2 regions of the Bifidobacterium sp. LH_417 genome follow, and region 2 is predicted to be linked to the other one. Evidence: riboswitches for the same ligand, from Rfam matches in the RefSeq annotation. Region 2 holds a riboswitch; the other holds the start of a gene.
The links. Region 2 has a riboswitch for thiamine pyrophosphate ahead of thiM (hydroxyethylthiazole kinase). Riboswitches for the same ligand answer to the same signal wherever they lie in the genome.
Positions count from the first base shown of each region.

Region 1 (4,358 bases), on a different contig from region 2:
CGATGATGATCCCCTATCGGTCGGTTTGCGTTCGGTGCCGATTGTACGAAGGGGATGTGTCGGAAGCGTTCTCGCTTGGGGATGCTTCACAAGGCGATTGCAGACGGACGGCCGATTCGGTCATTCCGTCGGCGTCCGTCGGTCGTTCAGATACTCGCGGTAGGCGTGGAACCCGCCTTCGAGACTCGCCACGTCGTAGCCGCGGTCGGCGAGGATCTCGGCGACCTCCTCGCTCCACCAGCCTTCCGCGCAGAAGACGACGACGGTGCGGTTCTTCGGCACGGTCTTGAGGACCTTGGCGAGCGGGTCGAGCGGCGCGTTGATCGCGCCTTCGATCGGGTGCGCAGCCACGTCGGCGGGCTCGCGCAGGTCAAGCAGGGTGACGTCCGTCTTGTCGAGCGCGGCGAATTCCGCCGGTGTGATGCGGCGAATCGCGGATTCGGCGGATTCAGCGGATTCGGTCGCGTTCGTAGCGGTTCCGGTCGCGTTCGTAGCGGTTCCGGTCGTAGCGGTTTCGGCCGTCGTATCAGCGGCGACGGTGTTGGCATGCCATGCGATGGGCATTGGTGTTCCCTTCTTGTCGGTGTCTCTCCCCCACCCGGCCTTGCCGGGAGCCCCTCGACGAGAGAGCCGAGATTGGTACCCCGTCTGGCCGTGCGGCGTCAGATGGCGCAGGCGGGCTGGATGTAGCGCGTCGGGTCGAGCGCGGTGATGGTCGGGTGATCGCCGCACACCGGGCAGTCGGGCACGCGCTTCGGCAACGGCACACGGCGGATGTTCATCGTGAGCGCGTCGACGGTGAGCATGCGCGCGACAAGCGGTTCACCCACGCCGGCGATCAGCTTGACCGCCTCCGTCGCCTCGAGGCTGCCGATCACGCCGACGACCGCGCCGAGCACGCCCGCCTCGCGGCAGGTGGGAATCTCGCCGGCCGCGGGCATGTCGCGGAAGATGCAGCGGTAGCAGGGGCCCGCGCCCGGCACGACGTCCATGACCTGTCCGGCGAATCCGACGACGCCGGCGTGGATGAACGGCTTACCGGCGAGCACGCAGGCGTCGTTGATGAGGAACTTCGCGGAGAAGTTGTCGGTCGCGTCGATGACGAGATCGTACGGGGCGATGAGGTCCTCGACGTTTCGCGCGTCGAGGAGCGTGCGGTGCGTGACGACGTCGACGTCCGGGTTGAGCGCGCGGATCGCGGCCGCCGCGGATTCGACCTTCGGCTCGCCGACGGATGCGGTGGTGTGGATGATCTGGCGCTGCAGGTTGCTCAGGTCGACCACGTCGCCGTCGACGAGGCCGATACGTCCCACGCCGGCGGCGGCTAGGTAGAGCGCGGCCGGCGAGCCGAGCCCGCCCGCGCCGATGATGAGCACGCTGGATTCCAGCAGCCGCTTCTGCCCCTTGACGCCCAATCCCTTGAGGATCAGGTGCCGTGAATACCGTTCGAGCTGTTCATCCGAGAACGCCATATGTCTTCTTCTCCGATCTCTCCCTCAGTCGGCTCCGCCGACGGCCCCCTCGTCAGAGGGGGGCGAATAGCAGGTGTCTCAGTGCAGATATCCCGTGGTCGGGCTGGACGGCACGGCCTGGCCTTCCGTCACCTTGCCGAGGCCGGCGAGGTAGGCGGCGCGGCCCGCATCGATGGCGTGCTTGAACGCCTCGGCCATGAGCGGGATGTTGCCGGCGGAGGCGACGGCCGTGTACGCCATGACGGCGTCGGCGCCCATCTCCATCGCGTCGGCGGCCTGGCTGGGCCGTCCGATGCCCGCGTCGATGATGACCGGCACGTTCGCGTTGGCGATGATGATCTTGATGAAGTCGCGCATCCTCAGGCCCATGTTGGAGCCGATGAGCGAGCCGAGCGGCATGACCGCGGCCGCGCCGGCCTCCTCGAGCTGGCGCGCGGCGATCGGGTCGGGGAACATGTACGGCATGACGACGAAGCCCTCCTTGGCCAGCATCTCGGTGGCGCGGATGGTCTCGGCATTGTCCGGCAGAAGGTACTTGGTCTCGTGCTCGATCTCCACCTTGACGAAGTCGGTGTGGCACACTTCGCGTGCGAGTCGGGCGATGCGCACCGCCTCCTCGGCATTGCGCGCGCCGGACGTGTTCGGCAGCAGCGTGATGCCCTCGGGAATGTAGTCGAGCACGCTGTTCTCGGTGGTGGTGGCGCGGCGCAGCGCCATCGTGACGATCTCGGTGCCCGCATGTTCGACGGTCGCCTTGATGAGGTTCAGGTCGTAGCGGCCGGAGCCGAGGATGAAGCGCGAGTGGAACTCGTGGCCGCCGAGGTTCAACGGCTTGTCTTCGACGGGCAGAATCGGCGCAGCGGTGCCGACCGGGTTGACGACCGACGGCTGCGGCGGCAGCGGCGTCGCCTCGACGGACGCCTCGGTGACCGGATTGATGTTGCTCATATTCTTTCCCTTCCTTGGGTTGGTAGTCTTTCCGCTCCCGCTGGCGAGAGCTGTCGAACGAAGTGAGACTGAGGGTGGTCCGCCCGCTCAGCCGCGGCATCGTTTCCCCGCTCCCGCTGGCGGGAGCTGTCAGCGAAGCTGACTGAGGGTGGTCCGGCCCGCTCAGCCGCCCTGGACGAACTGGACGATCTCCATGACGCTCTGGTCGTCGAGCATCGCCTCGCCGCGCTTGTCGCGCGGGATGATCTCGCCGTTGAGTTCGATGGCGACGCGTCCGGCCCTGAAGCCGTGTGCCTCGAGGTAGTCGGCGACGCTGACGGGCGCGTCGAGCGTGACCTGCTCTCCGTTGACCTGCATAAGTCCTCGTTCTCCCTTCCGGATGTTCGGTCCGGATACTAAAAAAGGGCGCACGGAACGAACCGTACCCTAAGTGGTGCGCCCATCCATGAACCCGGTCATGCGACCATGCGGCGCGGATGCCCGGCCACACGGCTTGGTTATCTGGTGCGAACGAGTGCTTTCGGCTTCAGGGTTCCCGAGAAGCCTTGGCGAAAGAAGACGATTCCTTACGGCGGCATGACCCGCGTCAAGTTCCCCGGTCGAAGCTCGCGCTTCCTCTCAGCCCTTCGGGCTCCCGTTCGTGCTGAAGCCCAGTGTAGATGTCGACGGTGACATCCGAATGCGTGAATCGGATCGCGGCCGATTCCGTTTCGCTCCCGCCGGCGGGAGCTGTCGTCGGAGACGACTGAGGGTGGCCAGGGCCCGGCCCAGAACCACCCTCAGTCCCGCCTACGCGGTCCGCCTCCCGTCTGCGGGAGCGACGACACGATCAGAACGTGCCAGGAGCCCTGTAGGAGGGGCCGTCGGACGTGGAGTCGGCGAAGACCTTGAGCTCCTCGACCTCGCGCTTAGCGTCGGCGATCTGCTCGCGCACGCGGCCGTAGGCTGTGCCGCCCTTGCCGTTGCGGGAGTCGACGGAGCCGTGGCTGGAGAGCACCTCGCGCACACCCGGGGCCTTGTCGGCCGGCAGGAACGCGGCGAACGTGGAGACGAAGTCCTCGTCCGTCAGGTCCCACAGCTCATGGCCGCGGCCTTCGGCGAGCTTGACGCATGCGCCGGAAAGCTCGTGCGCGTGGCGGAACGGCACGCCGTTCTTGACGAGCCATTCGGCGATGTCGGTGGCGAGCGCGAAGCCGGTGGGGGCCTCGGCTTCGAGACGGTCGGCGTCGAAGCGCATGGTGCGGACCATGCCGGTGAACGCGGGCAGCAGCACTTCGAGCGTGTCGACCTGGTCGAACACGGCTTCCTTGTCCTCCTGCAGGTCGCGCGCGTAGGCGGTGGGCAGGCCCTTCAGGGTGGCGAGCAGGCCGGTCAGGTCGCCGATGAGACGGCCGGACTTGCCGCGCGCCAGTTCGGCGATGTCCGGGTTCTTCTTCTGCGGCATGATCGAGGAGCCGGTGGAGTAGGCGTCGTCGAGCTTGACGAACGCGAACTCCTGCGTGTTCCAGATGATGATCTCCTCGCTCAGGCGGGAGATGTCGACGCCGGTCATGGCGGCGACGAACGCGAATTCGGCGACGAGGTCGCGCGCGGCGGTGCCGTCGATGGAGTTGTCGGTCACGCGGGAGAAGCCAAGTTCGCGGGCGACGGCCTCCGGGTCGAGGCCGAGCGTGTTGCCGGCGAGTGCACCGGAGCCGTACGGGGAGGCGTTGATGCGCTTGTCCCAGTCGATGAGGCGTTCGATGTCGCGCAGCAGCGGCCACGCGTGGGCCATGAGCTGGTGGGCGAGCAGCACGGGCTGGGCGTGCTGCATGTGGGTGCGGCCGGGCATGACGGTGCGGCCGGCCTTCTCGGACTGGGCGATGAGCGCATTCACGAGTTCGATGAGGAGCTTGGCGATGACGCGCGCGTGGCGGCGCAGCCACATGCGGATGAGGC
Region 1 is NZ_JBKEVI010000004.1:46,479-50,836, reverse strand. Features, by position in the region: gene AC1AYR_RS04065 (HD domain-containing protein) at 1-1, opposite strand, end outside; gene AC1AYR_RS04060 (rhodanese-like domain-containing protein) at 121-564, opposite strand; gene thiF (thiazole biosynthesis adenylyltransferase ThiF) at 663-1,472, opposite strand; gene AC1AYR_RS04050 (thiazole synthase) at 1,551-2,420, opposite strand; gene thiS (sulfur carrier protein ThiS) at 2,583-2,777, opposite strand; TPP riboswitch at 2,966-3,068, opposite strand; gene argH (argininosuccinate lyase) at 3,250-4,358, opposite strand, start outside.
Region 1: it holds a riboswitch for thiamine pyrophosphate, as region 2 does, so the genes downstream of both, thiS (sulfur carrier protein ThiS) here and thiM (hydroxyethylthiazole kinase) in region 2, are expected to answer to the same signal.

Region 2 (4,358 bases):
GTCGACGCCCTGCTCGCACTGTTCGATCACGGTGTCGCGGAACAGCTCCCAGGAGAGCTTCGAGGCGTCGTCCTCGACCTTCTCCAGCGCCTGGTACATCGGCACGGTGCCGATCGGGACGGGGGAGTTCCTGAGGATCCACTCGCGGGTGGTGTGGATGTCGTTGCCGGTGGACAGGTCCATCACGGTGTCGGCGCCCCACTTGGTGGCCCACGTGAGCTTCTCGACCTCCTCGTCGATGGACGAGGTGACGGCCGAGTTGCCCATGTTCGCGTTGAGCTTGGTGAGGAAGCGGGAGCCGATGATCATCGGCTCGGCCTCCGGGTGGTTGATGTTGCACGGCATGACGGCGCGGCCGGCGGCCAGCTCGGAGCGCACGAGCTCCACGTCGCAGTTCTCGCGGGTCGCGACGTACTGCATCTCCGGGGTGATGATGCCGTGGCGGGCGTACCACATCTGGGTGACCGGGTGGTCCTTGGCGCGCATCGGCTTGTGCGTGCGTCCACGCCATTCCTTCGTGGCGCGGCCGCGCTTGATGGCGCGCTTGCCGTCGTCCTGGAGGTTGCGGGCGCGGCCCTCGTAGTCCTCGATGTCGCCGCGGTCGCGGATCCAGTCGAGGCGCAGGGGCTTCAAGCCCTCCTTCGGATCGCACTTCGGGCCTTCGGTGTTGTAGTCGATGAACGGCGGGTTCGGGCCGACGCCGGGCGTGTCGGAGAGCTTGATCTCCGTGTACGGCACTTCGAGGTCGTAGGAGCCGTACTGGTAGTCGAAGTGGACGGGCTTGGTCTTGCGGATGTGGGCCTTGTCGCGCTGCTTGGAGCCGCGGGCGGCGATGTCGACGCGCTGCTGCTTGGCGAGCTTCTGCGCCTCCTTCGCCTCCTTGGCGTTCGTGAACTTCTTCTCGGAGGCCTCGGCACCCGGCTTGGCGGCGCCCTCCTGGGCGGCCTGCGTGTCGGCGGCCGGCGTATGGGTCACGATGCGCGGGGCGTAGCCGTGGCGCTTGTCGCCGCGCACAGCCTTCCAGCCTTCGACCATCGCGCGGGTGGCCGCTTCGGGGTTCTCGGCGCCCGCGATGGCGGAGACCGCGAACCAGCCGGCGGCCTTCGTGCCGGCGAGCATCGCCATGTCGGCCGCGGTCACGCCGCCGCCGACCACGACCGGGAACTCGCTGGCGGCGCAGATCGTGTCGATCTGGCGCGCGTCCAGAGTCTTGCCGGAGCCGTCGTTGCCGCCTACCGAGGCTTCGGGCTTGGTGGAGGAGACATGCAGCGGGCCGGCACCGATGTAGTCGATGCAGCCGTCGGGCAGCTCGTTGATGAGACGGACCAGCGATTCGGTTTCGGCGGACAGGCCCACGATCGCCTCGTCGCCGAGCAGGGCGCGGGCTTCGCGCGGTTCCATGTCGGTCTGGCCGATGTGCACGCCGTCCACCTTGATGCCCTTGCGGCGGGCCTGCCAGACGACGTCCGCGCGGTCGTCGATGACGAACGCGACCGAATCGGACTTGCCGGCGTCCTCGATGATCTGCGCCACGTCGCGGGCCATCTCGGTCAGTTCGGAGGCGTCGGCGCCCTTGGCGCGCAGCTGGATGAACGTCGCGCCGCCGTGCAGGGCCTGGTCGACCACGTCGGTCAGCGGTCGGCCCTTGCAGTCGTCCGGCCCGACCACGAAGTACGCGGACAGGTCGAACGCGTCGCGCATGGACGCGTACGGGTATTCGTTGCTCATTTCTTGTTCCTTTGATTGGTTGGTGGATAAGTGTCGAGTGCCGTATGGCGGCGATGGGGAACCACCCCACCCGGATGAGCCGGGAGCCCCGCCGGCGGGCGGGAAGGGGTGATGGAGTTAGTTGACGAGGATTTCGCTGGCGGCGATCTGGTCGGGAGTCGTGTTCCACAGGGCGTCGAGGAAGGCGACCTGGAATGATCCGGGGCCGTTCGAGACCTTGTCGGCGGCTTCGCCGGCGCGGTCGTACAGCGCGGTCGCGGCGAGCGCGGCGGTCAGCGGGTCCGCGACGGCGAGATAGACGGCCGTCACGCCGCCGAGCGAGCAGCCGGCACCGGTGATCTTCGCCATCATCGGGCTGCCGCCGGGAAGACGGTAGACGCGTCGTCCGTCGGTGACGAGGTCGCTTGCCCCGGAGACGGCAACGGCCGCCTCACCGCCGGGCGCGGACCCGGCGAGGAATCGGGCGAGGATCTTCGCCGGGTCGATGGCGGCTTCGACTTCGTCGACGGATTCGACGCCCGCCGGGCGCGTCGCGTCGTCGGGGGAGAAGAGGCCCCACATCGAGGCCAGGGCGATGATCTCGGAGGCGTTGCCGCGCACGATGGTCGGCGGGGCGGCGCGGAAGGCGCGCAGGATCTCGGTGCGGGTGGCGCCGATGCCGGCCGCAACCGGGTCGAGCACCCACTGGTGGCCGGCCTTGTGGAAGGCCCGGGCGATCTTCGGCAAGGCGTCCTTGTAGAAGGGCAGCAGCGTGCCCACGTTGATGTAGTCGGCGCCGGACATGGACGCGGTGTCGATCACATCGTCCGGCAGGAAGCTCATCGCCGCGGCGCCGCCGGCGGCGAGCTGCGCGTTGGCGACGAGGTTGATGGTCACGAAGTTGGTGAACGACTGCGCCATCGGCGTGCGTTCCCTCACCGCCTGCGCGGCCAACCGGATGCGGTCGCGCGTATCGTCGTCGATGGGTTGCGATGGTTCGCTCATATCTCACTGCTCCCTACGCTGGTCTTAACCAACAGGTTCAAAGGGTCGGGCGTGTGCCCATCTCAACCCGCCGAGTGGCTACGGGTTCCCCTGCATTGCGTTATCGGTTTCGACGCTATGCGCCAATATGGACAACCTGTGACGAATCCGCGCGTGGGCACGCCGAACCTCTTGCGTGTCGCGGGTCATCGTGGTAACCACGACGGCTTCTCCCCGCCGGTCGGCGTATACCGGTAGTCTGAACAGGTTGTAAGACCCCAAACCGTTCAAACCAGAAGGTGCATTGTGGCTCAGTCCAAACTTGATGAAGTCGTGTCCCTCGCGAAGCGTCGCGGATTCGTGTTCCCCGCCGGCGAGATCTACGGCGGTACCCGTTCCGCTTGGGACTACGGCCCGCTCGGCGTCGCGCTGAAGGACAATATCAAGCGCGAGTGGTGGCGTTCGATGGTCGTCACCCGTCCCGACGTCGTCGGCGTCGACACCTCCATCATCCTGCCGACCCCGGTGTGGGTCGCCTCCGGCCACGTCGCCGTGTTCAACGACCCGCTGGTCGAGTGCCTCAACTGCCACAAGCGCAACCGCGCCGACAAGCTGCAGGAGTCCTACGCCGAGAAGCACGGCGACAAGCTGCCGGAGAACGGCATGGCCGACATCGTCTGCCCCGATTGCGGCACCCGCGGCAAGTGGACCGAGCCTCGCGACTTCAACATGATGCTGCGCACGCACCTCGGCCCGGTCGAGGACGAGAACAGCCTGCACTACCTGCGCCCGGAGACCGCGCAGGGCATCTTCGTCGACTTCAAGAACGTGATGACCTCCTCGCGCTCCAAGCCGCCGTTCGGCATCGCCAACATGGGCAAGTCCTTCCGCAACGAGATCACGCCCGGCAACTTCATCTTCCGCACCCGCGAGTTCGAACAGATGGAGATGGAGTTCTTCGTCGAGCCCGGCACCGACGAGGACTGGCACCAGTACTGGATCGACGCCCGCACCCAGTGGTACCTGGACCTCGGCGTCAAGCCGGAGAACCTGCGCCACTACGAGCACCCGAAGGACAAGCTCGCCCACTACTCGAAGCGCACCGTCGACATCGAGTACAAGTTCGGCTTCCAGGGCTCCGACTGGGGCGAGCTCGAGGGCGTGGCCAACCGCACCGACTTCGACCTCTCCGCGCACGCCAAGCACTCCGGCGAGGACCTGAGCTACTTCAACCAGGCCACCGGCGAGAAGTACGTCCCGTACGTCATCGAGCCGGCCGCCGGCCTGACCCGCTCCCTCATGTGCTTCCTGGTCGACGCCTACGACGTGGACGAGGCCCCGAACACCAAGGGCGGCGTCGACAAGCGCACCGTCCTGCGCCTCGACCCGCGTCTCGCCCCGGTCAAGGCCGCCGTGCTGCCGCTGAGCAAGAAGCCGCAGCTGCAGTCCGTCGCCCAGGATCTGGCCGCCGACCTGCGTCAGAACGAGTGGATGATCGACTACGACGAGTCCGGCGCCATCGGCCGCCGCTACCGTCGCGAGGACGAGATCGGTACCCCGCTGTGCATCACCGTCGACTTCGACACCCTTGACGACCAGGCCGTGACGATCCGCGACCGTGACACGATGAACCAGGAACGCGTCGCGCTCGACAAGGTCGCCGACTA
Region 2 is NZ_JBKEVI010000001.1:205,576-209,933, forward strand. Features, by position in the region: gene thiC (phosphomethylpyrimidine synthase ThiC) at 1-1,728, opposite strand, end outside; gene thiM (hydroxyethylthiazole kinase) at 1,846-2,712, opposite strand; TPP riboswitch at 2,706-2,814, opposite strand; gene AC1AYR_RS00785 (glycine--tRNA ligase) at 2,998-4,358, shown strand, end outside.